One region of the Ancylobacter sp. IITR112 genome, then DNA from elsewhere that is predicted to be linked to it. Evidence: riboswitches for the same ligand, from Rfam matches in the RefSeq annotation. Region 1 holds a riboswitch; each other region holds the start of a gene.
The links. A riboswitch is a leader RNA that binds a small molecule or an ion and turns the genes downstream of it on or off. The one in region 1 is predicted to bind cobalamin.
Positions count from the first base shown of each region.

Region 2: it holds a riboswitch for cobalamin, as region 1 does, so the genes downstream of both, metE (5-methyltetrahydropteroyltriglutamate--homocysteine S-methyltransferase) here and AAC979_RS09505 (ABC transporter substrate-binding protein) in region 1, are expected to answer to the same signal.
Region 3: it holds a riboswitch for cobalamin, as region 1 does, so the genes downstream of both, cobW (cobalamin biosynthesis protein CobW) here and AAC979_RS09505 (ABC transporter substrate-binding protein) in region 1, are expected to answer to the same signal.
Region 4: it holds a riboswitch for cobalamin, as region 1 does, so the genes downstream of both, AAC979_RS17200 (energy-coupling factor ABC transporter permease) here and AAC979_RS09505 (ABC transporter substrate-binding protein) in region 1, are expected to answer to the same signal.

Region 1 is NZ_JBGCUS010000001.1:1,950,852-1,958,644, forward strand. Features, by position in the region: gene AAC979_RS09480 (nickel-dependent hydrogenase large subunit) at 1-200, opposite strand, end outside; gene AAC979_RS09485 (HupU protein) at 197-1,219, opposite strand; gene AAC979_RS09490 (sensor histidine kinase) at 1,224-2,597, opposite strand; gene AAC979_RS09495 (ABC transporter ATP-binding protein) at 2,682-3,464, opposite strand; gene AAC979_RS09500 (FecCD family ABC transporter permease) at 3,461-4,498, opposite strand; gene AAC979_RS09505 (ABC transporter substrate-binding protein) at 4,495-5,541, opposite strand; cobalamin riboswitch at 5,648-5,871, opposite strand; gene AAC979_RS09510 (uracil-xanthine permease family protein) at 6,184-7,793, shown strand, end outside.
Region 2 is NZ_JBGCUS010000001.1:167,280-175,072, forward strand. Features, by position in the region: gene AAC979_RS00750 (sensor histidine kinase) at 375-1,970, shown strand; gene AAC979_RS00755 (glycosyl hydrolase) at 2,010-3,356, shown strand; tRNA gene AAC979_RS00760 (tRNA-Arg) at 3,540-3,616, shown strand; cobalamin riboswitch at 4,269-4,482, shown strand; gene metE (5-methyltetrahydropteroyltriglutamate--homocysteine S-methyltransferase) at 4,594-6,957, shown strand; gene AAC979_RS00770 (acyl-CoA thioesterase) at 6,954-7,709, shown strand.
Region 3 is NZ_JBGCUS010000001.1:2,515,585-2,523,377, forward strand. Features, by position in the region: gene cobN (cobaltochelatase subunit CobN) at 1-2,570, opposite strand, end outside; gene cobW (cobalamin biosynthesis protein CobW) at 2,695-3,762, opposite strand; cobalamin riboswitch at 3,872-4,078, opposite strand; gene cobU (bifunctional adenosylcobinamide kinase/adenosylcobinamide-phosphate guanylyltransferase) at 4,236-4,751, shown strand; gene cobO (cob(I)yrinic acid a,c-diamide adenosyltransferase) at 4,748-5,368, shown strand; gene AAC979_RS12090 (NINE protein) at 5,492-5,716, shown strand; gene AAC979_RS12095 (cobyric acid synthase) at 5,901-7,361, shown strand; gene cbiB (adenosylcobinamide-phosphate synthase CbiB) at 7,470-7,793, opposite strand, start outside.
Region 4 is NZ_JBGCUS010000001.1:3,613,464-3,621,256, reverse strand. Features, by position in the region: gene AAC979_RS17225 (DUF1365 domain-containing protein) at 1-456, shown strand, start outside; gene AAC979_RS17220 (class I SAM-dependent methyltransferase) at 468-1,721, shown strand; gene AAC979_RS17215 (hypothetical protein) at 1,808-2,152, opposite strand; gene AAC979_RS17210 (hypothetical protein) at 2,492-2,971, shown strand; gene AAC979_RS17205 (Crp/Fnr family transcriptional regulator) at 3,166-3,867, shown strand; cobalamin riboswitch at 3,897-4,128, shown strand; gene AAC979_RS17200 (energy-coupling factor ABC transporter permease) at 4,163-4,840, shown strand; gene AAC979_RS17195 (hypothetical protein) at 5,021-5,200, opposite strand; gene AAC979_RS17190 (TonB-dependent receptor) at 5,662-7,758, shown strand.

The sequences.
Region 1 (7,793 bases):
CGCGGCGCGATCACCAGCGCGTCGCGCGGATCGCGGCCTTCCAATATGCGCTCGAAGCCGCGGAACAGCGGCGACGACACGAAGGCCGCCTCCACCCGCCCCTGCGCCAGTTCCAGCCGCACTTCCAGGTCGCCCTCGACCCGGTTGAACGGGCCGACGACGAGCCGCGTCGTGCCCTCGGATGCACCTGGGTCACTCATCGGCGCTTGATGTCGCGCACGGCGGGCGGGCGCACCACATGGTCGCTGGTCGCGTTCAGCCGCAGCCGCTCCGGCGTCGCCGCCTTGGCGAGCGAGGACAGCGCCACGAACCAGGCTTTCGGCATGTCGGTGGGCAGGCCGACGGGGAAGCCGGCGATCTTCGGCGTCTCGACGAAGGCGTGGCCGGGCTCCTCGAATTCCGGCGCGGTGCAGTTGATGCAGGCATAGCCGCCGCGCGTGCAGGAGCCCTCCCCGTTCCACAGCCTTGTGTTGCAATCGGCATGCGCCTGCGTCCCGAGGCAGCCGAGATGCTCCATCATGCAGCCGAGATCGGACATCTTCTCCGCGCTGGCCTTGTACTCGTAATATTCATTGCGCGGGCAGCCATGATGCACAAGGTGGTCGGCATAGAAGCGCGGGCGGCGATACACATCGAGATCGTCCGCCCCCAGCAGCCCGGCCGCCAGCAGCATCAGCGTTTCCGTCACCCAGTTCGGGTGCGTCGGGCAGCCCGCGACATTGATGACCGGCAGGCCGGAACGGGAGCGGAAGGCCGCGCCCAGCGCCCCGCCCTCGCGGCGCCCGTCATATTGCAGGCCGCAGGCATCGGTGGGGTTGGCGCCGGCGGCGGTGACGCCGCCATAGGCGGCGCAAGTGCCGACCGCAACCACATTTTCCGCCACCGCCGCGAGCCGCCGCACCCAGTCGATGGTGGGCACACCCGTGCCGGCGAGGATGTGGAAGCGCCCGGTGTCCTTCGGCCCGCGCAGCATGGCGCCTTCCACGCAGAGCGCATCGAGCCGAAGCGTGCCGTCGAGCACCTGTTCGAACAGCGCCACCGCCTCCGCCCCGGTCTCCTCGGACAGGGTCGGGTGCCAGAGGAAGCGGATATTGGCGCTCTCCAGCGTGGTGGCGAGGTCCGGCGCCTCGGCGCACAGCATCGACATGGTGCAGCCGCCGCACCCGCCGGACTGGATCCACAGCACGTTGAAAGGCGTGGCTTCGGGGGGAACGGGCACCGGCTCAATCTCCGTTCGCGGCGCGGGCGGCCGGCAGGGTCAGCGTCATCACCGCTCCGCCCTCGGGGTGGTTGGCGGCTTCCAGCGTGCCGCCATGCTCCTGCACGATGCCATAGCTGATGGACAGGCCGAGCCCGGTGCCCTTGCCGATCGGCTTGGTGGTGAAGAACGGGTCGAAGATGCGCGAGGCGATCTCCGGCGCGATACCCGGCCCGGTGTCGCGCACGGCGAGCATGACCGCCTCTCCCGCCCGGCCGGTGATCTCCAGCCGCTGCACGCTCTGGCCCTCCATGGCGTCGAGCGCGTTCTGCACCAGATTCATCAGCACCTGATGGATATGGCCGGGATGGCCGATGACGGTGAGACCTTCGGCCATGTCGAAATGCGTCTCGATGGCCGGCCGCTGCGCCTTCGCCACCCAGTCCAACGCCGAGTGCACCAGCGGCGCCAGTTCGAAAGCCTCCCACGCCTCGCGCCGTTCCGAGGAGAAGTGGCGCAGATCGGCGACAATGTCGCGCACCCGCTCGGCGCCCTCCAGCATGCCGTCTAGCGTGCCGGCGATGTTGGCGAGCGTGGTGTCGATCTTCAGTTCCGCCTGCAGCCGGGCAAGCGCCGGGCCGCTCACCCCGCCATGCACCGCCTCAAGATAGGCGGTCAGCCGGGCACCATAGCGCTTCAGCGTGTGGGCATTGCCATAGACGAAGGAGATCGGGTTGTTCAGCTCATGCGCCACGCCGGCGACGAGACGGCCGAGCGAGGCCATCTTTTCGGAATGAACGAGCTGCTGCTGCGTCTGCTTCAGCCGCTCATGCGCGGCGGCAAGGTCGCTATAGGCCTGGCGCAACTCGCCGATGGGCCGGCCGACCAGCACCATGCCGACCGATCGCCCGCGCGCATCGAATCGCACCGCGCCATTGACCGATACGGGCAGCGGGCCGGCGGGCGTGGCGAAGATGAGTTCGCGGTCGCTGATGCGCGCGCGCCGCTCAATAGCCGCACGCAGATCCTCGAAGCGGGTCGGGGATTCGGGTGCCAGAAGCTCGCGCAGCGGCCGCCGCTCCAATTCGCTCAGCGGCACCCCGAAAGCGCGCTCGGCGGCGCGGTTGACCTGCTCGATACGGCCGGAGGGGTCGCAGGCGATGAGCACGTCGGTCATCGACGACATCAGCCCGGCGATGAAGGTCTGCGCCTCCTCAAGCTCGGCGTTCTTCTGTTCGAGCGCGACCTGCTGGGCGACGAGCTCGGCATAGGTCTCGTCCATCTTGCGAATGACGGCGATCCAGGCATCGTCGGCCTGGCCGGCGAACGGGCTCAGCAGCTCCCCGGTCGGGAGAGCCTCCGGCGAGCCCTTCTGCGGCGCTTTCGGCGTGTGCGACATGTCACCAGCACGGTCGGTTTTCCCGCACAGTAGAATGCGCGCACGGGGCCGGCAATGACACCCCGCCCCGACGGTCTCGCCGCGTCACTCCCGCCCGCCCGGCTCCGGCTCGAGGAGATACTCGATGTGGCGCCGGCCATGGGCCCCGGGGCGGATGGCCACCTCGACACCGAACACCTCGCGGATCAGCGCGGGGGTAAGCACCTCCTCCGGCGCCCCCGCCGCCACCAGCCGGCCGACGCAGAGCACGCCGATGCGGTCGCAGAACAGCGAGGCGAGGTTGAGGTCGTGCAGCGCCACGATGCAGGTCACCCCAAGCCGCCGCACCAGGCCGAGAATGGCGAGCTGGTGCTGGATGTCGAGATGGTTGGTTGGCTCGTCGAGAATGAGTTCGCGCGGCGCCTGCGCCAGCGCGCGGGCGATATGGACGCGCTGGCGCTCGCCGCCCGACAGCGTGTGCCAGTATTGGTCATGCCGCTCCATCAGCCCGACCCGCTCCAGCGCCGCATCCACCGCCGTCTCGTCCTCGCGGCTCCAGGAGGCGAAGGCGGCGCGGTGTGGCGTTCGCCCCAGCCGCACCACGTCGCAGACGGTGAGCGCGATCTCGGTCGTGGCCTGCTGCTCGACAAAGGCGAGGCGCCGGGCGAGATCACGGCGGGCGACACCGGCGATGTCGTGCCCGTCCAGCGTCACCACGCCGCTCGCCACGTTTCGCAGCCGGCAAAGCAGGCGCAGCAGGCTCGACTTGCCCGAGCCATTGGGGCCGATGAGACCGAGCACCCGGTTGGGCTCGACCTCCAGCGTCACGCCGTCGACAATGAGCTTGCCGCCGGCACCCCAGCGCACATCATGGGTAGCGAGCGTCATGCCGGCCGCCGCGCGCGATAGAGGATAAGGGCGAAGGCCGGCGCGCCCACCAGCGCGGTGACGATGCCAATCGGCAGGATCTGCTGCGGCACCAAGATGCGCGAGAGCACATCGGCGAGGATCATGAACACCGCGCCGATGACGAGGCAGGCCGGCAGCAGCCGGGCATGGCCGGGGCCGACGAGGAAGCGCGCGGCATGCGGAATGACCAGCCCGACAAAGCCGACCGTGCCGACGATCGCCACCATGGTGGCGGTGAGCAGCGCGGTGGTCGCCAGCAGCACCAGCCGCACCCGCGTCACATGGATGCCGAGCGAGGCCGCCGCATCGGCGCCGAAGGCGAAGGCATCCAGCGCCTTGGCGTGGACCATGCACACAAGGAAGCCGAGCAGCGCCACTGGTGCCGCCACCGCGAGGTCGGGCCAGCGCACGCCGCCGAAATTGCCCAGCAGCCAGAACATCACGCCGCGCGCCTGTTCAGCGCTCGCCATGGTGGTGACGATGGTGGCGGTGGCCGCGTTGAACAATTGCGAGCCGGCGACTCCGGCGAGAATCACCCGGTCGCTGGCCCCGCCCGCCCCGGCGGCGAGCAGGCCGACCAGCACCAGCGCCGCCACCGAGCCGAGAAATGCCCCGCCGGAAAGCCCCAGCGTCGCCCCGCCAAAGCCGAGGATCATCACCGCCACCGCGCCCGTCGAGGCGCCGGCGGAAACGCCGAGAATATACGGCTCCGCCAGCGGGTTGCGCAGCAGCGCCTGCAGGATGGCGCCGGAAAGCGCCAACGCGCCACCGCACAAGGCCGCCATCAGCGCCCGGCTCAGCCGGTACTCGAAGATCACCCCCTGCTGGATGGCGCTGACGGGATAACCAAGACCGAACAGCCCGTTGCCGAGCGCGCGGAAGGCGACGCCGAGCGGGATCGGCATCTCGCCCACCGTCACTGCCAGCGCGATGGCGACGACCAGCGCGGCGAGGGAAAGGCCGGCGAGGGCAAGCCGCGCCGGCCAGTTCGGCCCGATGGCGATGTGGCTCAATGGACCAGACCGAAGCCCTGCACCGCCGTGGCGATGGCCTCCAGCCCGTCCACCGTGTCCATGCCCGGCCGCGTGGCGGCGACATCGACGATGACGATGCGCCCGTTCTTCACGGCGGAGAGCTGGCTGGCCACCGGATCGGTCTTGAGGAAGGCGAGCTTGGCGTCGATGTCGTCGGCGGGAAAGCGGCGGCGGTCCATCTTCACCAGAACCAGCACGTCGGGATCGTTGGCGGCGATGGTCTCCCACCCCACCAGCGGCCATTCCTCCTGCGTGGTGATGATGTTGCGGATGCCGAGCTGTTCCATCACATAGGCCGGCACGCCGTTCTTGCCGGCGAGGAAGGCGTCGCCCTTGATCTCCTTGCTGGAGAACCACAGCGCCATCGACACGTCCTTGCCGTTCAGTGTCGCGACGGTGCGGGCGGCTTCCGCCTCGCGCGCCTTCAGGCGGGCGACCAGCGCCTCGGCGCGGTCCGACACGTCGAAGATGGCGCCATATTCAAGGATGTTCCGGTAGAGAAGTTCGGTCGAATACATCTGGGTACGCACCCCGTCGCCGGCGCCGCTATTATCCTTGCCGACGCAGTCGGTGGGCGAGACATAGACCGGCACCTTCACCGCGTCGAAGCGCTCGCGCTTGCCGACGATGCCATTGGGCCCGATGTGCCACTCATACATGGCGACGACGAGGTCCGGCTCCTGCCCGACCACCGCCTCGAAGCTCGGGTCATTGTCGGCGAGCCGCTTCACCCCGGCGTTCACCGTCTCGTAAGGCTTGGCCACGGGGCCGAACCACAGCGCGCTGGCGACCACCCGGTCGCCGAGGCCGAGCGCATAGAGGATTTCCGTCTGCGCCTGGCCGATGCTCACCACCCGCTTGGGCGCGTGGTCGATCACCACCTTGGAACCGCAATTCTCAAGGGTGAGCGGATAGGTCGTGCCGGCGAGGGCCTCGGTCAGGCCCGCGCTCGCGAGCAGGCCAAGCGCCACGGCGAGGCCTTGAGCCGAGCGACGGAGAAGATGAGAGGTCGTGTTGAGCATTGTCACCGCTTCCTGAACAGGAAGACGGGAAGCGTAAAGGAAACCACCCGGGTGGGAGCGAATCGCACTCCCGCGCGGCCGGCAACCTTCGGAGCACCCCGCCCGAAAGATTGTGTGCGATCAGGGCAGGTCTCCTGGCTCGCGGGTCGACGCTGGCTCCGCCCGGCCTTCCCGGCGCGCGGCCGAGGCCGGTGACGCCAGTGGACGATGGGCAGAGGGCTCGCCGCTTACAGTTGCGGGGGCAGCCTCGGCTTCGGCGCGGGGCGCCTCACCGAATTCCCTCTTAGCTTCGGGCAGGGCGCCCGAAGAACCGTGATCGGCGGCGACCGTAACGGCTGGGGCTGCCCCGTCAAGAGCGCCGACCGGCACCAGCCTTTCGCCTTGAATGATACATTGTATCGTTTAGCCGCACAAGAGTGAGGCGGTCGCTCCCCGCCTCTCGCAGGTCGCCCACGTGGTGGCGCAGGGGCGACCGGGCCGGCCGAAACTTGGCCGAGTGGCGATCTTGCCGGGCTCCGAGCGAAACATCATAGTCGATCGTGCAGATTCCCCCGTCGCCGGCAGCGACGGAGGGGAGCCTCCCTTCCAGTTCCAGACGGGCGCGGCGATGGCGCCTCCGTCCTCTCCCCCAGGGGCCCGCCCATGCCGCGCAAGCCGACGAACATCATCTATTCGTCCCAGGAGAAGCCGCCGGCCGGCACCGTGCTCATTCTCGGGGTCCAGCATGCGACGCTGGCCCTGCTGTTCATCGTCTACCCGCTTGTCGCGGCGGCGGAGGCCGGGCTGTCCTTCGACGACACCCAGCTCTTCATCACCAGTTGCATCATCTTCATGGGCATCGCGACGCTACTGGAATGCCTGCCGCGTTACGGCGCGGGCATGCTGCTGGTGCAGATTCCGAACATGGCGCACATGCCGCTGGCGGTGCAGTCGCTTGCCGCCGGCGGGCCGGCGCTTTATGCCGGCATGAGCCTCGTCGCCGCCGTGTCGCAACTGACGCTCTCCCGCTTCATGGGCGCGCTCCGGGCGGTGTTTCCGCCGGAGGTGTGCGGCGTCGCCGTGACCATGCTCGGCGTGGCGCTGGCTGATCCGGCGCTGCGGCGCGTCTTCGGCATTTCAGGCGAGATCACACCGGATCTCGACATGCGCTATGCCATTGTCAGCTCGGTGACGCTGGTCATCATCATCGGCCTCGCCATCTTCTCGCGCGGCATGCTGCGCCTGTTCGCCGTGGCGATCGGCGCGGCGGTGGGCTGGGGGCTGGCGGCCTATCTAGGCGTGGCGCCGGAGCCCAATGCCAGCTTCGCCACCCTGCCCTATATCGACCTGCCGCATCTCGGCCTGCCGGGCCTCAGCTTCTTTTCCTGGGCGCTCATTCCGGCGGCGGTCATCACCGGCGTGCTCTCGGCGGTGGACATGGTCGGCACCGTCGTGTCCATGCAGCGCATGGACGATGCCGACTGGCGCCGCGCCGATCTCGATCAGGCCGGCCGCGCCATTCAGGCGAACTGCATCGGCGATATCGGCACGGCGGTGACCGGCGGCTTCGCCAGCGCCTCCTCCTCGGCCGCCGTCGGCGTCGCCTTCGCCACCGGCACGACGGCGTGGCGGGTCGGCGCCGTCTCCGGCATCCTCATCATCCTTTCCGCCTTCTCGCCCCGCCTCATCGGCGTGCTGACCATCATCCCCTCCCCGGTCATCGGCGCCATTCTCATCTATGCCGCCGCCTTCCTCACCGTGGCGGGCATGGAACTGATCCTGTCGCGCCGGCTGAGCGACCGGCGCATCTTCACCGTGGGCCTCGCCATCCTCACCGGCCTCGCCGTGGCCATCCTTCCCGGCCTCGTCACCCTCACCCCGGAATGGGCGCAGCCCATCGTCGAATCGCCGCTTTCCATCGCCACCGCCGTCGCCATCGTGCTGAACCTGGTGTTCCGCATCGGCATCCGTCAGGAAGCCTCGCGCGAGGTGACGGCGGACGAGAACTCCTTCACCGTCGCCACCGAGTTCCTGGAGCATCAGGGCGATTTGTGGGGCGCGCGCCGCGATGTCATCGCCCTCGCGATCCCCGTCGTGGCGGAAGGTGTGGAAATGCTGCTCGACACCGGGGTCGCCCCCGGCAAGCTGGAGGTCCGGGCACATTTCGACGAGGAGAATTTCGATGTGGCCCTGCTTTATGACGGCGAGCCCATCACCATTCCCGACCACCGCCCCTCGCCGGAAGACCTGCTGGGCGACGCCCATGCGGTGGC
Region 2 (7,793 bases), 1.8 Mb from region 1:
CCGGCGCGCCACGGAGCCAGCCGGGGCGAAGAAGCGCAGATGCAGGAGACTTCCAACGGCGGGCAGCCGTGGGTTGGGCGGCTTATAGGGGGCGCTCTTGCCCAAGTCAATGCGCCATTGCCGCGGGAGGCCGGCCAATCCACCGGCCCGCAGCGCCGGGCACGCTCCGGCCGGCACGCGGGGCGGGTGGCGGCCCCTCTGGCAACGTCTCGCCGGCACATTACATGATCGTGATCGGCGGGAGCGGCAGGCTGGCGCGGGGAGGGCGGTCACGTCTTTCTGATCCGGCGTCGTTTCACCGCCGTAATCCTGCCATCCGATACGGCGCGCCGGGACCATCGGGGACCCGGCGCGGAGCGGAAGAAGCGTTGGGCATGAGGAAGCGTTCGCAAGCCGGCACCGATGGCGTCGCCGTGCCCGCCCTGCCGGCGGACGGCGAGCCCGTGCGCGCGCAGGCGGCACGCCTGCCTTCCGGAGCCGGCGAATCCCGCGCCTCGGGTGGCGCCGCCGCGCCACAGCCGGGCGCGCGCCGCGGGTTCCATCTCGGCCTCTCCGGCAAGCTGCTGGCCTTCACCCTCGCCTTCGTGCTGCTGGCGGAGGTGCTGATTCTGGTGCCGGCGGTCGCGGCGTTCCGGCTCAACTGGCTGTCCGACCGGCTCGCCGCCGCCCGGACCGCCGCGCTGGTGCTGGACGCCGCCCCGGACGGCATGATCTCGCCGCAACTGACCCAGGAATTGCTCCGCAGCGTCGGCGCCATCACCGTGGCGCTCAAACGCGACGATACACGCCGCCTGCTCGCCTCTTCCGATATGCCGCCGGAAGTCGACCACCACGCCGATGTGCGCGATGTCGGGCCGTGGCAGGCGGTGCGCGAAGCTTTCGACACGCTGATGGCGCCGAACGGGCGCATCATCCGCGCCGTCGGCACCCCGCCGCGCGGCGACGGCTTTGTCGAGATCGTCATCAGCGAGACGCCGCTGCGCAAGGCGATGCTGCGCTTCACCGGCAATGTGCTGCTGGTGTCGCTGGTGATCGCCGCGCTCACCGGCGCGCTGGTCTATCTCGGCCTCGCCTGGATGTTCGTGCGGCCGATGCGCCGCCTTACCCAGCGCATGGTCGCCTTCCGCCTCAACCCGGCTTTGCCGGTGCTGGAACGCGACGATGACCGGCGGATGGACGAGATCGGCCAGGCCGAGCGCGAACTCACCACCATGCAGCGGCAGATCGCCGAGACGCTGCAGCAGAAGAGCCATCTCGCCGCCCTCGGCCTCGCCGTGTCGAAGATCAATCACGACCTGCGCAACCTGCTGGCCTCGGTGCAGCTTATTTCCGATCGTCTCGCCGATATTCGCGACCCGGCGGTGCAGCGCTTCGCGCCCAAGCTGGAGGCGGCGCTGGACCGCGCCATCGCCTATTGCGAGCACACGCTCGCTTACGGCAAGGCGCAGGAGCCGCCGCCCGAGCGCCGCATGGTGGCGCTGGCGCCGCTGGTGGCGGAGGTGCGCGACACGCTCGGCCTCGGCCCGGGGGAGGACGGCACCGGCATCGGCTTTGTCGAATCGATCGACCGCGATCTCATGGTCGATGCCGATCCCGACCAGTTGTTCCGCGTGCTGCTCAATCTCTGCCGCAACGCGGTGGAGGCGCTGCGCGCGCGCGGGCCCAACGATGTCGCCCGTGACCAGATCCGTATCACCGGCCGGCGCGAGGGCGCGATCGTCATCATCGAAGTCGCCGACACCGGCCCCGGCGTGCCGGAGCGGGCGCGGGCGCATCTGTTCGAGGCGTTCCAGGGCTCGGTGAGCCGGGGTGGCACCGGGCTCGGCCTCGCCATCGCCGCCGAGCTGATGCAGGCGCATGGCGGCGATCTGCAACTGGTCCCCGGCACGATCGGCGCTACCTTCCAGCTTCGGGTGCCGGACCGGCCGGTCGATCTCGACGCCCACCGGGCGCTGCGCTCCTTCGGCTGAGGCGGGGCAACGCGCCCCGATTCTGCGAAAGGATGCGATGTGAACCGACGCCTATCCTCGCCCGATTCCCTGCCGCCGGGCCTGAGCCGCCGCCGCGTGCTCGCCGCGCTGGCGGCCGGCCTGCCGCTGCTGGGCGCCACGGGCGCTCCGGCACAGCCCAATCTCGCCACGCCGGTGATTCCCGGAAGCCCGGGGGCAGCGCCGGTCAAGGTTACGGTCGAGGGGCGCCGCCTCCTGGTCGATGGCCAGCCCTTTCATGTCCGCGGCGTCGCCGGCGACGGGCCGCTGGCGCTGCTGCCCGGACTGGGCGCCACCACGGTGCGCAGCTATGGCGAGGACCCCGGCCCGCTGCTCGATGCGGCCGGCACGCTCGGCCTCAAGGTGATCGTTGGCCTGTGGGTCGGCCAGCCGCGCCAGGGCGCCGACTACAACGACGCCGCCTTCCGCGCCCGCCAGCTCGCCGAGCTGGAGGCCGTGGTGACCAAATATCGCGGCCATCCCGCTTTGCTGATGTGGGGCGTCGGTAATGAGGTGGAGGTCGACCTCGCCGATGATTCGCCAGTCTGGCCTGTGATCGAGGAGGTCGCGGCCATGGTCGCTCGCCTCGATCCCGCCCATCCCCCGCTTGCCGTGCTGGCCGAGACCGGCAGCGACAAGGTGGAAAAGCTGCGCCGGGCGGCGCCCAGCATCCAGGTTCTGGGTCTCAACTCCTATGGCGACGCCCTCTATTCCGTGACCGAGCGGGCGCGCAAGCAGGGCTGGGACGGGCCGATCATCATCACCGAGCTCGGCGCGCTTGGCCAGTGGCAGGCGGCGCACGCGCCCTGGGGGGCGCCCTTCGAGCCGAGTTCGACCCAGAAAGCGATCCAGCTTCGGCGCTATCTCGCCGCGCTGGAGACGCAGGAAGCTGGCGCCATCCTCTTCCTCTGGGGCCAGAAGCAGGAGGTGACGCCGAGCTGGCACAGCCTGCTGCTGCCCGATGGCGTGTGGCTGGAGGCGGCGGAAGCCATGGCGCAGGCCTGGGGCGGGCAGCCGCCAGGCGGCAACCAGGCCCCGCGCATCGCCGCGCTGCGGGTGGCGGGAGAGCCGAGCGCGCCTTTTGCCGCGTGGCCGGCGAATGAGGAGGGCGCGTTCACGCTCGACGCTGTCGAGCCCGATGGCGACCTGATGGAGGTGCGCTGGTTCGTGATGGCCGAGAGCGAGGAACGCGGCATTGGCGGCGATCGCGAAGCGGTGCCGCCGCTTTTCCCCGAGGCGGTGCGCCAGAGCGGACCGACCGGCGCGCGCGTCGCCGGCCTCCGGCCGGGGCATTACCGCATCTTCGTCGAATTGCGCGACGGCAAGGGCGCCGGCGCCACCGCCAATATGCCGTTCGCGGTGCGCTAGCGCCACTCGCGGGTGTGCGGAGGCGGACGCGAACGGCGCGCCCGCCTGTGGATAGCGCGCTTGCGCGTCGCTGCCGCTTGCAATGCGCGCGCAAACGGGGTAGCAGACGGGCCCTCGCGGTTGGCCAACCACTCTGGTCCGCCCGCCGCGAACAGGCTTCCCCGCCGCAGGGCGGAAAGCCGGGCGCCCGTAGCTCAGCTGGATAGAGCACCAGACTACGAATCTGGGGGTCAGAGGTTCGAATCCTTTCGGGCGCGCCATTCCATCTCATTGAAAACGCTGAGATTTTAGAATCTGCCGGGTGCTGTCGACCGGCTTAATTTTTGAAGTTACGCCGGTTTTGGATGGGCGGACACTGCTTCGCGCCCAGTCGCATCTCGGCGTGTTTGCGGCGGACAACCCACTACGGAACTAAGGTTGACCAGTTCGCCCCTCACTGCGACGTCAGGATTATTGCGTTGACCTAGGGCACCGGAGCCCGGATGGCTGCGCTGTTCTCCACATCGATCGAGTTGCGCCACCTGGCCTGCTGCCGGCTTCATGAAACACCCACTCTCGGTGTCCACGAAACCGGCAGCAGGCCAGTCGCGCGAATTGCCGCTTTGACGCGCAGGATAAGGTGCCTGCTTGTCGGTCTTGGGATGGAGGGCAGACAGGCGGTTTAAGAGATGGAATCGTCCGCTTTGCGCCGCCATGTCGGTCATTGCCGTGGTGACGGGCCGTCCCCAGAAGCGGATATCAGCGAAGCACGCTAGTTCGGCACTTTTTACCGTCAGCGAGTGCGTCCGTGTCAGCGCCAGGAACGAAACTAAGGCGGTTGAGCGATAGCAGACATGGAGAGGATCAGTTGACCGACGTTATGTCGACATAAAGATGTCTTTATATCTTATTTGACAATCCCGAAGGCCCGGGTCATTGTCCTGCCGTCAAGGTTCTGCGGCGCCGCGTGCGTCGCAGCTAAGAGGGAAGCCGGTGAGTCTCTCGGGACAATGCCGGCGCTGCCCCCGCAACTGTAAGCGGCGAGCCTGTCGTCCATTCCGTGTCACTGGAGCGCAAGTTCCGGGAAGGCCGGGCGAGAGGCGGTGACCCGCGAGCCAGGAGACCTGCCCTGACAACATAATCGTCCCTGGGCGGGGTGTCCGGTGGTGCGTTCGCGCGTCCGCCGGTGTGTTGCGCCGGTGGTTGCGTCGTCGCGTCCGCTCGGCCTTTGCCCCCAATCCTGATTGGGGTTAGCCGAATGAACTTCCCTTATTCCGCCGGCACGGTGCCGGTTTCCACCCTCGGTACGCCGCGCATCGGTCCGCGCCGCGAACTCAAGGCCGCCCTTGAATCATACTGGTCCGGCAAGAGCGACGCGCCGGCACTGCTGGAGGCCGCCGCGCGCCTGCGCGCCGCCAATTGGGCGCGGCAGAAGGCGCTGGGCGTCACCAACATCCCCTCCAACGATTTCTCGCTCTACGACCATGTGCTCGACACGGCGGTGATGGTGGGAGCGATCCCGCCCGCCTATGGCTGGACCGGCGGTCCGGTGCCGCTCGACACCTATTTCGCCATGGCGCGCGGCAGCCAGAGCGGGGAGGCAGCGTGCGCGCATGGTCACGCGGACCAGCAGAGTCACGGCGTTCCGGCGCTGGAGATGACCAAATGGTTCGACACCAACTATCACTACATGGTGCCGGAATTTTCTCGCGGGCAGCGCTTCTCGCTCACCTCCGCCAAGCCGGTCGACGAGTATCGCGAAGCCAAGGCGCTGGGCTATGAGACACGGCCGGTGCTGCTGGGGCCCGTCAGCTTCCTCACGCTCGGCAAGGCGAAGGAAGACGGGCTTGAACCGCTCAGCCTGCTTGGCGAATTGCTGCCGGTCTATGTCGAGGTGCTGCGCCGGCTCTCCGCCTCGGGAGCGGACTGGGTGCAGATCGACGAGCCCTGCCTCGTCACAGATCTTGATGACGCCGCCCGCGCCGCGCTGCGCGAGGCCTATGGCTTCTTTGCCCATGCGCTGCCCCGGCTGAAGATCATGCTGACCCCCTATTTCGGCCGGCTCGGCGACAATCTCGACACAGCGCTTTCCCTGCCGGTCGCCGGGCTGCATCTCGATCTGGTGCGCGGCGCCGGGCAACTGCGCGAGGTGGCGGACAGGGCGCGCGCGGGCCTCGTGCTGTCGCTCGGTGTCATTGACGGGCGCAATGTCTGGCGCGCCAATCTTCCGAAGCTGCTCGACACGCTTGAACCCTTCGTGCGCAAGCGCGGCACCGATCATGTCGAGATCGCCCCGTCCTGCTCGCTGCTGCATGTGCCGATCGACCTCGAACAGGAAACCGGCCTCGATCCCGATGTGAAGAGCTGGCTCGCCTTCGCCGTGCAGAAGATGGACGAACTCGTCACGCTCGGCACCGCGCTCGCCGGCGGGCGCGAGGTGGTGCTCGGCAAGCTCGCCGCCTCGGCCAGGGCCGCCGAGGCCCGCGCAACATCCGCCAAGGTGCACGATGCCGCCGTCGCCGCGCGCCTGTCGGCTATCACGCCGGCGGATACGCGCCGCGCCAGCCCGTTCGCCCACCGCGCCGAACAGCAGCGTGCGCGCCTTGGTCTGCCGCTCTACCCGACCACCACCATCGGCTCCTTCCCGCAGACGCCGGAAGTGCGCAAGGCACGTGCCGCCCACGGCAAGGGTGAACTGACGGACATCGCCTACGAGGCGTTTCTGAAGGAGGAGACCGCCCGCACCATTCGCTGGCAGGAGGAGATCGGGCTCGATGTGCTCGTGCATGGCGAGTTCGAGCGCAACGACATGGTGCAGTATTTCGGCGAGCAGCTTTCCGGCTTCGCCTTCACCCGGCATGGCTGGGTACAGAGCTATGGCTCGCGCTATGTCCGCCCGCCGATCCTGTTCGGCGATGTCTCGCGGCCCGCGCCGATGACGGTCGACTGGTGGCGCTTTGCGCAAGGGTGCACCGATCGGCCGTTGAAGGGCATGCTGACCGGCCCGGTGACGATCCTCAACTGGTCTTTCGTCCGCGATGATGTGCCCCGAAGCTTGGCCTGCCGACAGATCGCGCTCGCCATACGCGACGAGGTGGTCGACCTGGAAGCCGCCGGCGCGGCGATGATCCAGATCGACGAGGCGGCGATCCGCGAGGGCCTGCCGCTGCGCCGCGCCGAGTGGGACGCCTATCTCGACTGGGCGGTGGAGAGCTTCCGCCTCTGTGCCTCCGGCGTGCGGGACGAGACGCAGATCCACACCCATATGTGCTATTCGGAGTTCAACGACATCATCGCCTCCATCGCAGCCATGGATGCCGATGTGATCTCCATCGAGACCTCACGCTCGAAGATGGAACTGCTCGACGCCTTCGTCGACTATCGCTACCCCAATGAGATCGGGCCGGGGGTCTACGACATCCACTCGCCGCGCGTGCCGCCGGTCGAGGAGATGGTCGAACTGCTGGTGAAGGCGAGGGAGCGCCTTGCCGCCGAGCAGATATGGGTCAATCCCGATTGCGGGCTCAAGACCCGCAAATGGGACGAGGTGCGCCCGGCGCTCATCAACATGGTGGCAGCGGCGCATCGCCTGCGCAGCGATCTCGCCCAGGCGGCCGAATGAGCGGGGCATACAGCCCGGAAGTGACGCGTCTCATCGACATCGTCTTCCCGGGCGCCACCAACCATCACGGCACCCTCTTCGGGGGTGCCGGCCTCGCTCTCATGGACCGGGTCGCCTTCATCGCGGCGGCCCGGTACGCACGAGCCGACTTCGTCACGGCGTCCTGCGAGCGGATCGACTTCGCGGCACCCGCACAGCTTGGCGACATCGTCGAACTGACCGGACGGGTCATCCGCGTCGGCCGCCGTTCGCTCGGTGTCGAGGTCGATATGGTGGCCGAAGCACCGCTCGCCGGCGCGCGGCGACGTTGCACGGTGGGGGTGTTCAACATGGTGGCGGCCGAGATGCCCGCGACCATGCCGCCGGTGTCTGAAGCGGTGGAAGACAGCCCGGAGGTTCTCCGCATGGCCGATCTCGTCATGCCGGGCGAGACCAGCCATTACGGCAGCCTCTATGGCGGCAGCGCGCTGGCCTTCATGGCCAAGGCGGCGTTTGTGGTGGCGACGCGGCATTCGCGCCGCGCCGTGGTCATGGCCGCGGCTCCGGCGGTCGAGTTTGCCCGCGAGATCAGGCCCGGTGCGATCATCGAGGTGGAGGCGCGGCTGGCACGCGGAGGGCGCAGCTCAATGACCGTCGAGACCAAGCTCTGGGCGGAAGACCTCGGCATCGGCGAGCGCCACCCCTGCGGCACCGGCAGCTTTGTTATGGTGGCGGTCGATGAGGCGCACCGGCCGGTCGCACTGGCCCCGTGACCTTGTGATGCCGGCGCAGGCGAATGCGCCGGCATCATCCCCTGTTCAATCCCCGGCCAGCGCGCCGCCATTCTGGTATTCGAT
Region 3 (7,793 bases), 560 kb from region 1:
AGCGGGTTTTCCTCCTCGCTCTCCTCGCGCCGCGCCACCGCCCGCAGCGCGGCGTCGAGCAGCGCGATCTGCGCCGGGAACAGGTCGCGGAACAGGCCGGAAATACGGAAGGTAACATCGACGCGCGGGCGCCCCAGCACCGCCGGCGGCAGCACCTCGATGCCGGTGACGCGGCCCGAGCCGGGGTCCCACACCGGCCTTGCCCCGATCAGCGCCAGCCCCTGGGCGATCTCCTCGCCACCGGTGCGCAACGTCGCGCTGCCCCAGAGGTCGAGCACGAGAGACCGCGGCCAGTCGCCATGCGCCTGCGCATAGGCGCGGACGATCTCCTCCGCCGCCAGCCGGCCGAGATCCATCGCTGTCGGGGTGGGGAGCGCGCGCGGATCGCTGGTGAACAGGTTCCGCCCGGTCGGCATCACGTCGGTGCGCCCGCGCCCCGGCGCACCGGCCGGGCCGGCGGCGACACGGCGCCCGTCCAGCGCCGCCAGCAGCCCGTCGCGCTCGGCGTCGCCGCACGGCCCTCGGCCATAGACATGGAAGCCGTTCTTCAGCCGCATCTCCTTGATATCGCAGAGAAAGGCGTCGATCCGGCGCAGCGCTTCCTCGGGGTCGGCGCCCTCTTCCAGCCCGGCGTCGCGGGCAAAGCCGGTGCGCGTCGCCTCCTCCACGATCAGCCGGGCGAGGCGCTCGCGCCGGCGGCGGTCCAGCCCGTCGGCCTCGGCATATTCGTCCACCAGCCGTTCCAGCGCCGCCGCCTCGCCGGCAAGGCCAGCCTCCTGCGTCGGTGGCGGCAGATGGCCGAGCGTCACCGCCGCGATCCGCCGCTTGGCCTGCGCCGCCTCGCCGGGATTGGAGACGATGAAGGGATAGATGACGGGGAGCGCGCCCAGCACGATCTCCGGGAAGCAGGCGCGGGTCAGCGCCACATGCTTGCCCGGCAGCCATTCCAGCGTGCCATGCGCGCCCATATGCACCACCGCCTCCGCGTTCGCCTGCAACCACAGGCCGAAGGCGACGAGCCCGTGGCGCGGCGGCAGCGCCGGGTCATGATACTGCGCCCGCCGCTCGGCCGCATCGCCGCGCTCCGGCGCCAGCGCCACGGTGACGTTGCCGAAGCGGGCGGCACGGAATCGGAAGGCGCCCTCATGCAGGTCCGGGTCGTCCTCCGGCGGGCCCCACGCCGCCTCGACAGCCACCGCCGCCTCGGGCGGCAGCGTGGCGAGATGGGCGCGGTAGGCGGCGAGGGAGAGCACCGTATGGGCACCGTCATGACGTGCCGTCGCGGACACGCACTCCACCAGCGCCTTTTCATCGCCGGGCACGTTCTCGACCCGGTAGCCGGCGGCGCCCATGTCCGCCAGCAGCGCCCGCACGCTCGCCGGCACGTCGAGCCCCACCGCCCAGCCGGTGCGGCCGGGGGCGCCGGCATAGTCCGGCATCAGCACGGTCACGCGGCGCTCGCCGCGCGGGGTCTGCCGCAGCCGCACCAGCGCCGCGACGCGCGCGGCCACCTGCGCCACCCGGTCGGGCACCGGCGCGTTCACCAGCGCGGCGAAGCCGGGCACGGCCTGTGTTTCCTGCGGCGCCTTGAAGGAGAGCGCCCCGGCCAGCACCCGCCCGTCGAGTTCCGGCAGCACCACATGCATGGCGAGATCGGCGCTGGTCAGCCCGCGCACGCCTTCCGCCCAGCCCGCGCGGCTGGTGGTGCCGATGATCGCCTGCAGCACCGGCACGCCGGGCGCGTCCAGCACCGTGGCCTCGCCGGGATCGGCGGCGGCGAAGGCGGTGAGCGTCAGGATCGCGGCGGGCTTCATCCCCGCCAGCGCATCGCGCAGGAAGGCGATGGAGGTCGGCTCCTTCAGGCTGGCGACATAGATCGGGCGCGGGTCGAGCCCCCGCGCCGCAAGCGCCGCGCAGAGAGCGTCGACCGGCGCGGTGTCGCCCGCCAGCGCCATGGAACGGTAGAAGATGACGGGGATGGTGGGGGCAGAAGGCCCCTCGGGGGAAGCCCCCTCCCACGCATAAAACCCCGCCAGCGGCAGGTTCTGCGCAGGGGGCGGCGGGGCCATCGTCCGCCCCGCATGGGCGGCAAGAACCCGCAGCAGCGCGGCCATGTTTCCCGGCCCGCCAGCGCGGAAATAGCCGAGCAGTGTGCCCAGCTCCGCCGCGTTCAGGGTGGAGGCGTCGGCGAGGCGCGGGTCGTCGCGGTCCTCGCCCGGCAGCACCGCGAGCGCAAAGCCGCGTGCCCGCGCCTCGGCGGCCAGCCGGTCGACGCCGTAGCGCCACCAGTCGAGCCCGCCGAGCAGCCGCACCACCACGATGCGGGCGCGGCTCCCCACCTTGTCGATCCACAGATCAACCGACATCGGGTGGCGCAGATCGCGCAGATTGGCGAGGCGCAGGCTCGGCAGATTGTCCCCCCGCTCCTGCGCCTGCGCCATGGCGGCGGCGAGCGCGCCGAGGTCGCTGTCGGCGAAGGAGACCACCACCATCTCGCCCGGCGTCTGGCCGAGATCGACCGGCTCGACGAGATCGTCGAGGCTGGAAGAACTGGTGGCGAGAATGTGCATGGGGAGGCGGGTCTCCTGAAATCGTCATCCCGGCCGACGCGCAGCGCCAGGCCGGGATCGGTTGCCGTTCAGTCCGGCCGGCGATCCCGGATCGGCCTCACGGCCGTCCGGGATGACGGAAGCGTCACGCCGCCACGCTCTCCCCGGCGAGGATCGCCTCCACCTTGGCGCGGTCCAGCCCCTTCAGCCCGATGGCGACGAGGCGCCCGGTGCGCTCCGCTTCGCCCCACGGCCGGTCGAAATGATGCGCCACGCGCGGGCCCACCGCCTGCACCAGCAGCCGCATCTTCTTTCCGGCGACGGGCAGGAACCCCTTCACCCGCAGCACGTCGGCCTCTTCCGCCGCGCGCGCCACCCGCGCCGCGAATTCGGCCGGGTCGGCGATCTCGGGCACCGCGACGACGAAGCTGTCGAAATCGTCATGGTCGTGGTCGAGCTCGTCATCGTGATGCGTCTTGCGGTTCTCGATGTCGTTCTCGGTGCCGACGCCGAGACCCATCAGGATGGCCGGGTCGATCCGCCCCTCGGTCACGCTCACCACCCGCACGCCCCTGGGCAGTTCGGCGTCGAGCGCGGCGCGGGCCTTGGCCTGCCCTTCGGAATCGATCAGGTCGGCCTTGGTGAGGATGACGAGATCGGCGCAGGCGATCTGGTCGTCGAACACTTCCTCGATCGGGTCGTCATGGTCGAGGCTGTCATCGGCGGCGCGCTGGGCGGCGAGCGCGTCATGATCGTGCGCGACGCGGCCGGAGGCTAGCGCCTCGCCATCCACCACCGCCACCACGCCGTCGACCGTCACCCGGCTCTTGATCGCCGGCCAGTGGAAGGCCTGCACCAGCGGCTTGGGCAGAGCGAGACCGGAGGTCTCGATCAGGATGTGGTCGACCTTCGGCTCGCGCGCGAGAATGGCGTCGAGCGCCGGCACGAAATCATCCGCCACGGTGCAGCAGATGCAGCCATTGGCGAGTTCGACGATGTTCTCTTCCGGGCAGGTCTCGATGCCGCAGCCCTTCAGGATCTCGCCGTCGATACCGACATCGCCGAATTCGTTGACGATCACCGCCAGCCTCTTGCCGCGCGCATGCTCCAGCACATGGCGGATCAGCGTCGTTTTCCCCGAGCCGAGAAAACCGGTGACGATGGTGCAGGGCACGCGGTCGAGCGCGGCGGGGCGGGAATCGGGGGCGGACATCAGCATCTCCACGGGCAACGGATTCGCGGGATGCGTCGGTCGCGGGGGAATCCCCGCGCGAAGCCGCGCCGTGGCGCGTCTCTGCCTGTCTGCCGGGCACCCCGCCGGCACGCACGACCGGACCGCCGGCAGGTCTCCTGGCTCGCGGGTCGCCGCCTCGTCGCCGCCTTCCCGGAGACATTCTCCAGTGGCTTCCGGCTGAGGCTCGCCGCTTACAGTTGCGGGGGCAGCCGCGGAATGGGGGCCCGAGAGCCCCGCACCGCATTCCCTCTTCGTCCCTCCCTCGCGGGAGAAAACCGTCGGTCGCGGCCACTAAAGGAGGCTTGGCCGGCAAAGTCAAACCGCACGCCCCGGCCCCGGCGGTTGCCCGCCCCCGCGCCGCCGCTATAGTCCGCCGCTCGCCCGCCGCCGCCTCTCGGAGCCCCATTGGGAACCATGACGATGCCGCCCCGCTTTGCCCCGGTCTGCCCGCCATGGCGCTGACGCTCGTTCTCGGCGGCGCGCGTTCGGGCAAGAGCGCCTATGCCGAAGGCCTCGTCACCGCCCTGCCCCCGCCCTGGTGCTACCTCGCCACCGCGCGGGCCTGGGACGACGAAATGCGTGAGCGCATCGGCGAGCACCGCGCCCGCCGCGCGGCAGGCTGGGAGACGCGGGACGCCCCGCACGACCTCGCCGCCGCGCTCAGGGCGCTGCCGCCCGGCCGGCCGGTGCTGGTGGATTGCCTCACGCTCTGGCTGTCCAACCGCCTGCTGGCGGAGGCCGATCTTGCCACCGAATGCGCCGCTCTGGTCGAGGCGCTCGTCGCCCATGACGGGCCGGTGGTCGCGGTCTCCAACGAGGTCGGCCTCTCCATCGTCCCGGATAATGCGCTGGCCCGCCGGTTCCGCGACGCGCAGGGACGGCTCAACCAGATGGTCGCCGCCCGCGCCGCGCGCGTGGTCTTCACCGTCGCCGGCCTGCCGCTCTACGTGAAAGGAAGCGCCGAATGAGCGATATTTCCCCCGAGGACGCCGCCCGCCACCGCGCCAAGATGGAGAAGCGCAAGGCGGTGCAGGACGCGGAAGTGGCGGAAAAGACCGTCGAAAAGGGCCTTCTGCTGGTCCACACCGGCCCCGGCAAGGGCAAGTCCACCGCCGCCTTCGGCCTCGCTCTGCGCACGCTCGGCCAACCGGACGGGGCCAGGGTCGGCGTCGTCCAGTTCATCAAGGGCGCGTGGGACTCGGCCGAGCGCACGGCGCTGGAAAGCTTCGGCGCGCGGGTGGAATGGCATTCCATGGGCGAGGGCTTCACCTGGGAGACGCAGGACCTCGCCCGCGACATCGCTTCCGCCCGCCGCGCCTGGGACAAGGCGCGGGAGATGATGGACGACCCCGCCTTCGGGCTGGTCATTCTGGACGAACTCAACATCGCCCTGCGCTACGATTATCTCCCGCTCACCGAGGTGGTGGCGGCGCTCAGCGCCCGCCGCGAGGGGCTGCACGTCGTCGTCACCGGCCGCAATGCCAAGGCGGAGCTGATCGAGGCCGCCGACCTCGTCACCGAGATGGGGCTCGTGAAGCACCATTTCAAAGCCGGGGTGAAGGCGCAGAAGGGCATCGAGTTCTGATGCGCGGCCGGTCGAAATCGGCACGCGGGCCGTGGCGGCGATCTCGCAATTGCGCAGCGTCATTCCTATGTGAGAGAGGACGCCGGCTGTTGCGGCGTGGTTCTTTCATGGAGAAACGCTTCGATGCGTTCCACCCCCATCGCCTATCTGTTCTGGTGCTTCGGCCTGATCGGCGTGTGCGGCATCCAGCGCTTCTATACCGGCCGCTACTGGACCGGCGCCCTGTGGCTATTGACGGTCGGCCTGCTCGGCATCGGGCAGATCATCGACCTGTTCCTCATCCCCGGCATGGTGCGGGAAGCCAATCTGGAACGCCGCGTCGACTATCTCGAAGCACGGCGCGGCTGATCTCCCGCCGCGATGAACCGTCCTGTGCGGGCCTTTCTGCCCTCTCCCCGTCGGGGAGAGGTGGCGCGCGCAGCGGGTCGGTGAGGGGGCTCCCGGCTCACCGGCTGAAGGACCCCTCACCCCATCCCTCTCCCCGATGGGGAGAGGGGGCATGAGCCCTCCCCTTCATAAGCCCCTCGCCCTCATGTTCCAGGGCACCGGCTCGGATGTCGGCAAGTCGCTGATCGTCGCCGGCCTCGCCCGCGCCTTCACCCGGCGCGGGCTCATCGTGCGCCCGTTCAAGCCGCAGAACATGTCGAACAATGCCGCCGTCACGCCCGATGGCGGCGAAATCGGCCGCGCGCAGGCGCTGCAGGCCCGCGCCGCCGGCGTCGCCCCTTCCGTCCACATGAACCCGGTGCTGCTGAAACCGCAGAGCGAGATCGGCGCGCAGGTCATCGTGCAGGGTCGCGCGCGGGGCACGGCGAAAGCGGCGGATTATCAGAAGCTCAAGCCCGCGCTCATGTCCGCTGTACTGGACAGCTATGAGCGGCTGCGAGCCGAGGCCGACCTCGTGCTGGTTGAAGGCGCCGGCTCGGCGTCGGAGATCAATCTGCGCGCCAACGACATCGCCAATATGGGGTTTGCCCGCGCCGCTGACGTGCCCGTGGTGCTGATCGGCGACATCGACCGCGGCGGCGTCATCGCCAGCCTCGTCGGCACGCGCGCCGTGCTGCCGGAGGATGACGCGGCGATGATCCGCGGCTTTCTCGTCAACCGCTTTCGCGGCGACCCCGCCCTGTTCGCCGCCGGCATGGAGGCGATCGCGTCCCGCACCGGCTGGGAAGCGCTCGGCCTCATCCCGTTCTTCCCGGACGCCCGCCGCCTGCCGGCGGAGGACGCGCTGGCGCTCGACGCCGCCACGTTGCCCAAGCCGGGGGCGCGGGTGAAGATCGCCGTGCCGCTGCTGCCGCGCATCGCCAATTTTGACGATCTCGACCCGCTGGAGGCCGAACCGGGCGTGGAGGTGATCCGCGTGCGCCCCGGCACGCCGCTGCCCGCCGATGCCGCACTCGTCCTGCTGCCCGGCTCGAAATCCACCATGGCCGACCTCGCCGATTTCCGCCGCGAGGGCTGGGACATCGACCTTCTCGCCCATGTGCGGCGCGGCGGGCGGGTGCTCGGCCTGTGCGGCGGCTACCAGATGCTGGGGCGCTTGCTCGCCGACCCCGACGGCGTGGAAGGCCCGCCCGGCACGCTGCCCGGCCTCGGCCTGCTAGAGGTCGACACGGTGCTGTCAGGGCATAAGCGGCTGGTCGCCGTCACCGGCACCGCCGGCGGGGCGCCGTTTTCCGGCTATGAGATGCATATGGGCGTCACCGACGGCCCCGGCCGCGCCCGGCCCTTTGCTCACATCGACGGCGCCGGGCCGGAAGGCGCGGTGTCCCCGGACGGGCGCGTCACCGGCACCTATGCCCATGGCCTGTTCACGGATGACCGCCAGCGCGCCCATTGGCTCGCGACACTCGGCGCCCCGCCGAGCGGGCTCGACTATGAAGCTGGCGTCGAGGCGACGCTCGACGCGCTGGCCGCGCATCTGGAAAAGCACATCGACCTCGACCGGCTGCTGAAAATCGCCAGCGCCTTCCCTCATGCCCGGGCTTGACCCGGGCACCCAGTGACCGGGAGCGGACCCGAATGATCTTCAGTTCCCACGCAAAGGCTGGATCCACGGGTCAAGCCCGCGGATGAGGGCGCGAGGGTTATGTGCCCCTCACCACCCCCATGCCAGCAGCGCCAGCCCCGCCACCAGCGCCAGCATCACCGCATCCGCCGCGCGGTAGAGGGCGAGCGCGCGGCGTATGTCCGTGGCGGTGCACTCATAGCGCCCGCCCTCGCCCATCAGCCCGTCGACCGAGAGCGTGCCGCCATAATGGCGCGGCCCGGCGATGGCGATGCCGAGCGCGCCGGCCATCGCCGCTTCCGGCCAGCCGGCATTGGGCGAGCGGTGGCGGCGGGCGTCGCGCATCATCGCCCGCCACGCCCGTAGGGGCGAGGCGCCCGGCACGAACAGCGCCCCGGCGACGATGAGCAGGCC
Region 4 (7,793 bases), 1.7 Mb from region 1:
TATTTCTGCCACCGCCGCGACGGCGCGCTGAGCGCGCTGCTCTATGAGGTGAACAACACTTTCGGCCAGCGCCACTCCTATCTCATCCCGGTTGCGCCGGGCGAGGTGGCGCCGCTGCGGCAGAAGGCGGAGAAGCGTTTCTACGTCTCGCCTTTCATGGATATGGGGCTGACCTACGCTTTCCGCGTCAACCCGCCGGGGGAGGCGTTGCGCATCGCCATTCTCGCAAGCGACACGGAGGGGCCGGTGCTCAGCGCGGTGCAGACCGCGACCCGCCGCCCGCTGAACGATGGCGAGCTGGCGCGGGCGATGCTCGCCTATCCGCTGCTGACGCTGAAGGTGATCGCCGGCATTCATTGGGAAGCGCTGTTCATCTGGGCCAAGGGCATCGGCCTGCGCCCGCGCCCGCCCGCCCCCGAGGCCCCCGTCACCATCTCGCCCGCGCACCGACACTGAGGAAACGCCGCATGCCGCGTGACGCCGATCTTCTCGCCGATTCCACCCACGACCTCGCCCATGCGCGCGAGCTGCCGGCCGCGCGCGCGGCCCGCGCCGGCTGGCGCGAGGCAGTGCTGGCGCGGCTGCTCGGCCAGCTTGCCGTCGGCACGCTCACCGTGGTGACGCCGGAGGGCCGGCGGCTGGTCGGGCGGGGAGTGCGTCCCGGCCCGGAGGCGACGCTGGTGCTGCAGCGCTGGCGGGCGGTGCGGCGGCTGGTGACGGGCGGCGACATCGCCTTTTCCGATGCCTTCATCGCCGGCGACTGGTCGAGCCCCGACCTGCCCGCGCTCATCGAACTGGCGGCGCATAATCTCCCCGTCCTCGCCGGGCGGATCGACGCCCTCGCGCCGGTGCGGCTGTGGAACCGGCTGCGCCATGGGCTGCGCCGCAACTCGAAGACCGGCAGCCGTCGCAACATCTCCTTCCACTATGATCTCGGCAATGATTTCTACCGGGCGTGGCTCGATGCCAGCATGAGCTATTCGTCGGCCATCGCGCTGCCGCCCGGCCAGACGCTGGAAGCGGCGCAGCAGGCGCGGCTTGCCCGCATCGTCGAGATGATGGAGGTGCGCCCCGGCGCGACTGTGCTGGAAATCGGCTGCGGCTGGGGCGCGCTGGCCGCCGCCCTGGCACGGGCCGGGGCGCGGGTGACCGGCATCACCCTCTCGCGCGAGCAGCTTGCCCACGCGCAGGCGATGGTCGCCGCCGACCCGGCGCTCGACGGGCGCACCGATCTCAGGCTGCAGGATTACCGCGATGTCGGCGAGCGCTATGACCGCATCGTCTCCATCGAGATGCTGGAAGCGGTGGGGGAGGCGTATTGGCCGACCTATTTCGCCAAGCTGCGCGCCTGCCTCAATGAGGGCGGCACGGCGGTGCTGCAGGTCATCACCATCGCCGAGGACCGCTTCGAGTCCTATCGCCGCAACACCGATTTCATCCAGCGTCATATTTTCCCCGGCGGCATGCTGCCGACCAAGACGCATATTGCCGAACACGCCGAACGCGCCGGGCTGGAACTGGCGGAAACCCAGTGCTTCGGCCTCGGCTATGCCGACACCCTGGCCGAATGGCGCGCCCGCTTCCACGATGCCTGGCCGCGCATCGCGCCGATGGGCTTCGACGACGGCTTCCGGCGGCTGTGGGACTATTATCTCGCCTATTGCGAAGGCGGCTTCCGCGCCGGCGCCATTGATGTCGGGCTTTACCGGCTGAAGGGCTGAGCGCGCGGCGGCACGCCTCGCGTGAGCCTGATCGGACCGGGTTGAATCGGCCGGATCGGTAAATCAGTCGCCAAATCGGTGAAGAATCACGCCCCGCGCAGGCCGCGGCGTTCAGCCCCGGGCATCTTCGTCCGCGCGGGCACACGCACCGGCGTGGGAGTCAGCGTAGGCGCACGCCGCCGCTTGCCGCCCGGCCCGGCCTTCTCCTCATCTTCCCCCATCAGCATGATGGCGAAACCCATCTGCACACTGCCGAAGGTGATGCCGACGGCGAAGGTGAGGATGACAAGGGCGATGACGCCGGAAGCGGACTGGCCGACCAGCGTGCCGAGCCGCCCGACATCGAGCAGCACCAGCGTGCCGACGAACAGCGCGCCGAGGCCGACGCCGATCAGTGCGTGACGAAGCAGAAACCGCACGAGATGGGGCATGGGTGATCGCCTTTCCGCCGCGTCGCGGCCGCGTGGCGAGGGCGGCGCCCCGGCCGCGCACGGGCCAGCAGTATAGAGCGCCCGTCCTCAGGTGAAAACATCCATAAAGCCGATGCCGGCACGGTGTCTGCGCCGTGCGGCGCGCGCTGCCGGCGGCGGACCGCGAACGCGGCCGGCGACCTTGCCGCTGCGCTCGCCATCGCGTCTGGCGCGGCCGGCAGGCGGCAGGCGGCAGGCGGCAGGCGGCAGGCGGCAGGCGGCGGTAGGCTGGGACATCCTGTCCACTGTCGGGCGCCGTGCCGCCCGGTACAGTGATGCGGGCTCAGGAACTCCGTCTGCATGGCACGGCCTTTCTCCCGCTTCCACCGTTCGATCGCCGGCAGGGCCGCACCTTACTCGGCCATCCGTGCCCGGGGGCTGTGGCTGCGTCTTCTCTGTGCCCTGCTGCTGGTACTGGCGCTTTCGGTGCCGCGCCCGCCAGTGGTCGCCGCCGCCGAGGCGGGAATCGACCTGTCCCAGTACACCCTGCCCGACGGGACGCTTCCCGACCTCTGCCTCAGCCCAACGGATGCGGACGGCGCGTCGCACGCACCCGCGCATCATCCCGGATGCGATGCTTGCCGCCTGCAGGGCGCCCCGGCGGTGCCCGGCCCGGCGGCGGAGCTCTTCGCCCGCGCCGAATACCGTAGGGTGATGCAGTCTCCGGTGCCGGAGGATTCCGAGGCTGGTCCGGTCCCGCTCTACCGCATCTCGTCACGGGCGCCGCCCGCACTCCGCCCCGCCCTCTTCGCGGCAGGCGGGCGCCTGCCTTGGCTGTGACGCTGCCGGAGCGGCCCGCCTGAGGGCGTCCGGCGCTTGCCGGATCATGCCCCATGTTTCTTACTTCCTCGCTCGCATCCCCGCCCTTTCCGGTGTGCGGGGCGGTTCCGCTCCCGGCGGCCGTCCGGGTCGCGCCGCCCGGCCGCCCGCGCCGCGCTTTCCCGCCGCTCAGAGTGGCGCCGGGAGTGACGGCGGTGCTGCCTGACACGGGGCCCGGCGCGGCGCCGCTCGCCCGTGTGCTGTTGGGCTGTGTGGCCCTTACCCGCCATCTCGATGCCGAGCGCCGGCAGATTCTCGATATTGTCGGGCCGGGCGGGCTGCTCGACCTCGCCGTGCTCGCCCGGCTGGGCGCCGCGGCGGTGGCGCTGACGCCGACGCAGCTTGAGCCGGTGGACTTGGCTCCCGAGGCCCGCCACGCCCTGATGGCGGCCAATCAGGAGATGCTGCTGCTGCGGGCGCTCGGCCACGTCGCCCGGCTCGGCCGGCAGAGCGCGGGCGAGCGTGTGGCGGGCGCGCTGCTCGATCTCTCGGCCCAGTTCGCCGAGGCGGGCGCGACGGTGGCCGGCGCTGGCTTTCCGCTGCATCTGAGCCGCGCGGATCTCGCCGACTGGCTCGGCCTGACGCTGGAGACGGTGAGCCGCTGCATGAGCCGCCTGCGCGAAGAGGGGCTGATCGCCTTCGGCCGGGAGGGTCGGCTGATGCTGACGGATGCCGACGGCCTCGCGCGTATCGCGGCGGGTGAGCGCAAGGTCGAGGCGCTGTATGCCGCCAAGGGTGCGAAGGGTGCGAAGGGCGCGAGAAGCGCCAACGGTGCGAAGCGTGCGAAGGATATGAAGCTGGCCCGCGCCGTGTCGTCCTCGCCGCCGGCCGCGGGCGGAGCCGCTTGCGCGCCGTGAATGCAGGCTGTTCTATGCGCCTGTCGATGCACCCATCGATTCTGCATGGTGTCCGTGCGGCGACGCCGCATGGATGAAACGGGAACGGGGAAGGACGTGGAGCCGCGAGGTTCCGCGCCGAAGCCCCGACCGCCCCCGCGACTGTGAGCGGCGAGCGGCCTTCCATCGAGCCACTGGAACGCGCCTTCGGGCGGTCCGGGAAGGCGGAAGGCATGCCGTGACCCGCGAGTCAGGAGACCGGCCATGCGGATGAACCCCATGCGCGCCGTCGGGTGAGACGGCACAGGAGACCATCATGCATATCGAACCCGGCCTTGTGGCCGAAGGAAAGATCTGGCTCAGCTATGTCACGGCGGCCGGCGCGGGCGCCTATACGCTGAAGCTCGCCGCCGACGCGGTGGCCGAGCGCGGCGTCGTCTCGCTGGCGCTGCGCAGCCTCGCCACGACGGCGCTCGTCTTCGGTTTCTTCGAGATTCTGCCGCACCATCCGGTCGGCGTGTCGGAGGTGCATCTCATCCTCGGCTCGACGCTGTTCCTCATTTTCGGCGTCGCGCCGGCGGCGATCGGGCTGGCGGCGGGGCTCGCCATTCAGGGTCTGTTCTTCGCGCCCTTCGACCTGCCGCAATACGGCATGAACGTCACCACGCTGCTGGTCCCACTGTTCGCACTGGCCTCACTGTCCACCCGACTGATCTCACCGAACACGCCCTATGTGGAGCTGAAGTACCGGCAGGCGCTGGCGCTTTCCACCGCCTATCAGGCCGGAATCGTGGCCTGGGTGGCGTTCTGGGCCTTCTACGGCCACGGTTTCACTGTCGAAAACGCCTCGTCGATCCTCTCCTTCGGCGCGGCCTATATGCTTGTTATCATTGTCGAACCTCTGGTCGACCTTGCGGTGCTGGCCGCCGCCAAGGCGCTGAGCGGCTTGCGCGGCACGCCGCTGTTCGAGCGGCGCCTCTACGATGTGGCGTGAGCCGTGCCGGGCGCGCCGCGTCCGGTAGCGCCGAACGGCTGGATATCATCCGCGACCTCAACGGGCCTGACGCGCGGACCCTTGGACAAAATGTCCAAGGGTCTGTCGTAGGTTAGCTCTGTCAGAGCGTCCGGCGGCCTGCCATGATTCCCTAGGGGAATCGGTGAGATGGCTGGCACTTCACGACGCTTTGGGCTCGGCGTTGGCGCGATGGCGCTGGCGCTTGCCTATGTGCTTGTCGCGCAGATGGCGCTCTCCGGTGTTTTCGCCGGGCGCATATGGGCCAATCCGGCCGCCGCCGCGACCCTTGCCCTCTGCGTCGATGCCTCCGCACCGATCGGTCACGAAAACACGGGCCATCACCCGCCCCACTGTCCATTCTGCACAGCGCCGGATCGTTTCATAATACCCGAAGCGCCGGCGGATGCGGCGCCTGCCCATCTCGCTGTCGTGTCCCACTGGGCACCGGCAACCGTCTGCCCGTCGCTCGCCGCGCTCTTTCGTTGCGCCCATCCTCCGCGCGGACCACCTGGCGCACCCTTCCTCGTCTGATGCAGCCGCGCGGCCTCCCCGGGGCACGCCGATCTTCCCATGTGGCCGCCCGCCGCCGCGCCGATATGCGCGCCGGGCCGCAGACCGATGGAAATGCCATGCCTTCCTTTGCTCTCCTGCTCCGCACCGCTCGGGGCCGCCTTTCCTGCAGGCCGCGCTTATGCCGCTCGACGGCACTTGCCCTGCTGTGGTTACCCGGCGTCCTTGCCGACGCCAGCGCTCAAACCGGCCGGCCGGATGCCAGCGTTGTTGAACAACTGCCCACGGTCATGGTCGTTCGGCCCGCCGGCACGGCCGACTCGGAGGCGCCGCCGGACCTCACCTATGACGGCTTCGTCCCCGCCGACACCGGCACCATTTCGACCTTCCAAGCCAGCAACGCGACACTGTGGACCACCGATTCCGGTTCGCTGATCGACCGCGTGCCGGGGGGCGCATCCTGGGGCGCGGGCGGGGTGTCGAGCCTGCCGGCGGTCAACGGCATGAGCGCCGACCAGGTTCAGGTATCCATTGACGGCATGCTGTTCGGCCCGGCCTGCCCGAACATGATGAATCCGCCAATGTCCTATGTGAACCCGGCCATGATCTCCCAGGTGGCGGTCTATTCCGGCACCGCGCCCGTGAGCCTCGGCGGTGACTATACGGGTGCGCGCATCGACGTGACCGTCGCGCCTCCGGCCTTCACCGACAGCGAGGAAATTGTCTTCTCCGGCAGCGTGTCCGGCTATTACCGCAGCAACGGCAATGTCGTCGGGGTTGATGTTAAGCTCAATGCGGCCAATGAGGTTGGCAGCGTCAATTACACTGGCGGCTGGGTGCAGGCGGACGATTACACATCTGGCAACGGCACGACAATCAAGTCGACAATGTACGAAACTCAGAATCATGCCCTGAGTCTGTCGCGCAAGCTTGACGATGGCCTGGTAACCTTACAGGTCGGCGGCCAGTTCATTCCGTACCAAGGCTATGTCAACCAGTATATGGACATGGTCGACAATAAGAGCTTCTTCGTCAACGGCGCGCTCGAGAAGCAGTTCGACTGGGGTCAACTGGAGGCGAACGCCTTCTATAACCATGTGCGCCACACTATGGGGTTCATCGCGCCGGACAAGACCGGCGACATGCCGATGGACACGAAGAGCACCGACATGGGCTACCGTGTCGCCGGCACGCTGGAGCCGACCGCGATCGACATCGTGCGGGTTGGCAACGAGCTCTATTACAATCAGCTCGATGACTGGTGGCCGCCGGTCGAGGGCTCAATGATGATGGGGCCGGACACGTTCTGGAACATCAATGACGGCCAGCGCCTGCGTGTCGGGGTGTTCGCCGAGTGGGAGCGAGTCCTGTCCCAGAACTGGACCGCCATTCTTGGCGCGCGCAGCGATGTCGTCTGGATGAACACGGGCGATGTACAGGGCTATAATGAGATGATGTATGGCGCCAACGCGGCCGCCTTCAATGCGCTGGACCACGCCCGCACCGACATCAATATCGACGGTTCGGCGATCCTGCGCTACCAGCCGGACGAGGCACGCCAGCTCGACATCGGCCTGGCCCGCAAGACCCGCTCGCCAAATCTCTATGAGCGCTATTCCTGGTCGACCAATGCCATGGCGATGAGCATGATCGGGTGGTTCGGCGACGGCAATGGCTATGTCGGCAATATCGACCTCGAGCCGGAAAAGGCTCATACGGCGAGCCTCACCGCCACATGGCGCGACCCGGTCCGCAAGGCGTGGGAGGTGCGGGTGTCGCCCTATGCCAGCTATGTCGAGGACTATATCGACGTGCGCCGTTGCGCGCTGCCGGGGTGCCTCGCCAACCTGCCGGACAACCTGACCGCCACCGAGGGCTTCGTCTATCTGCAGTTCGCCAATTACGACGCCTATCTCTACGGCATGAACATCGACGGGCGGCTCGACCTGTGGAACGACCCGACCTATGGCAAGGGTGTGTTCCGCGGCAATCTGAACTTCGTGCGCGGCCAGCGCGTCGACGGGGTGAATCTGTACCACATCATGCCGGTCAATGCGACGCTGGCGCTGGACCATGTGCTCGGCAACTGGACCACAACCGCCGAGGTGCAACTGGTGGGCGCCAAGACCGAAGTGAGCGAGGTGCATAACGAGCTGGAAACCAGCGCCTATGCGCTGTTCAACCTGCGCACCAGCTACGAGCAGGGTCCGTTCAGACTTGACCTCGGCATCGAGAACCTGTTCGACACCGAGTACGACCTCCCGCTCGGCGGAGCCAATCTGGTGAATTACCAAGTTTCCTCGATGATGGGCACCTCGCCCGCCTGGGGTTATGCGGTCGCCGGTCCCGGCCGCTCGTTCAATGCCCGGCTGACCGTTTCGTTCTGAAGCCTCACTTAACCCCTGCGCCCCGCGCAGGGGTC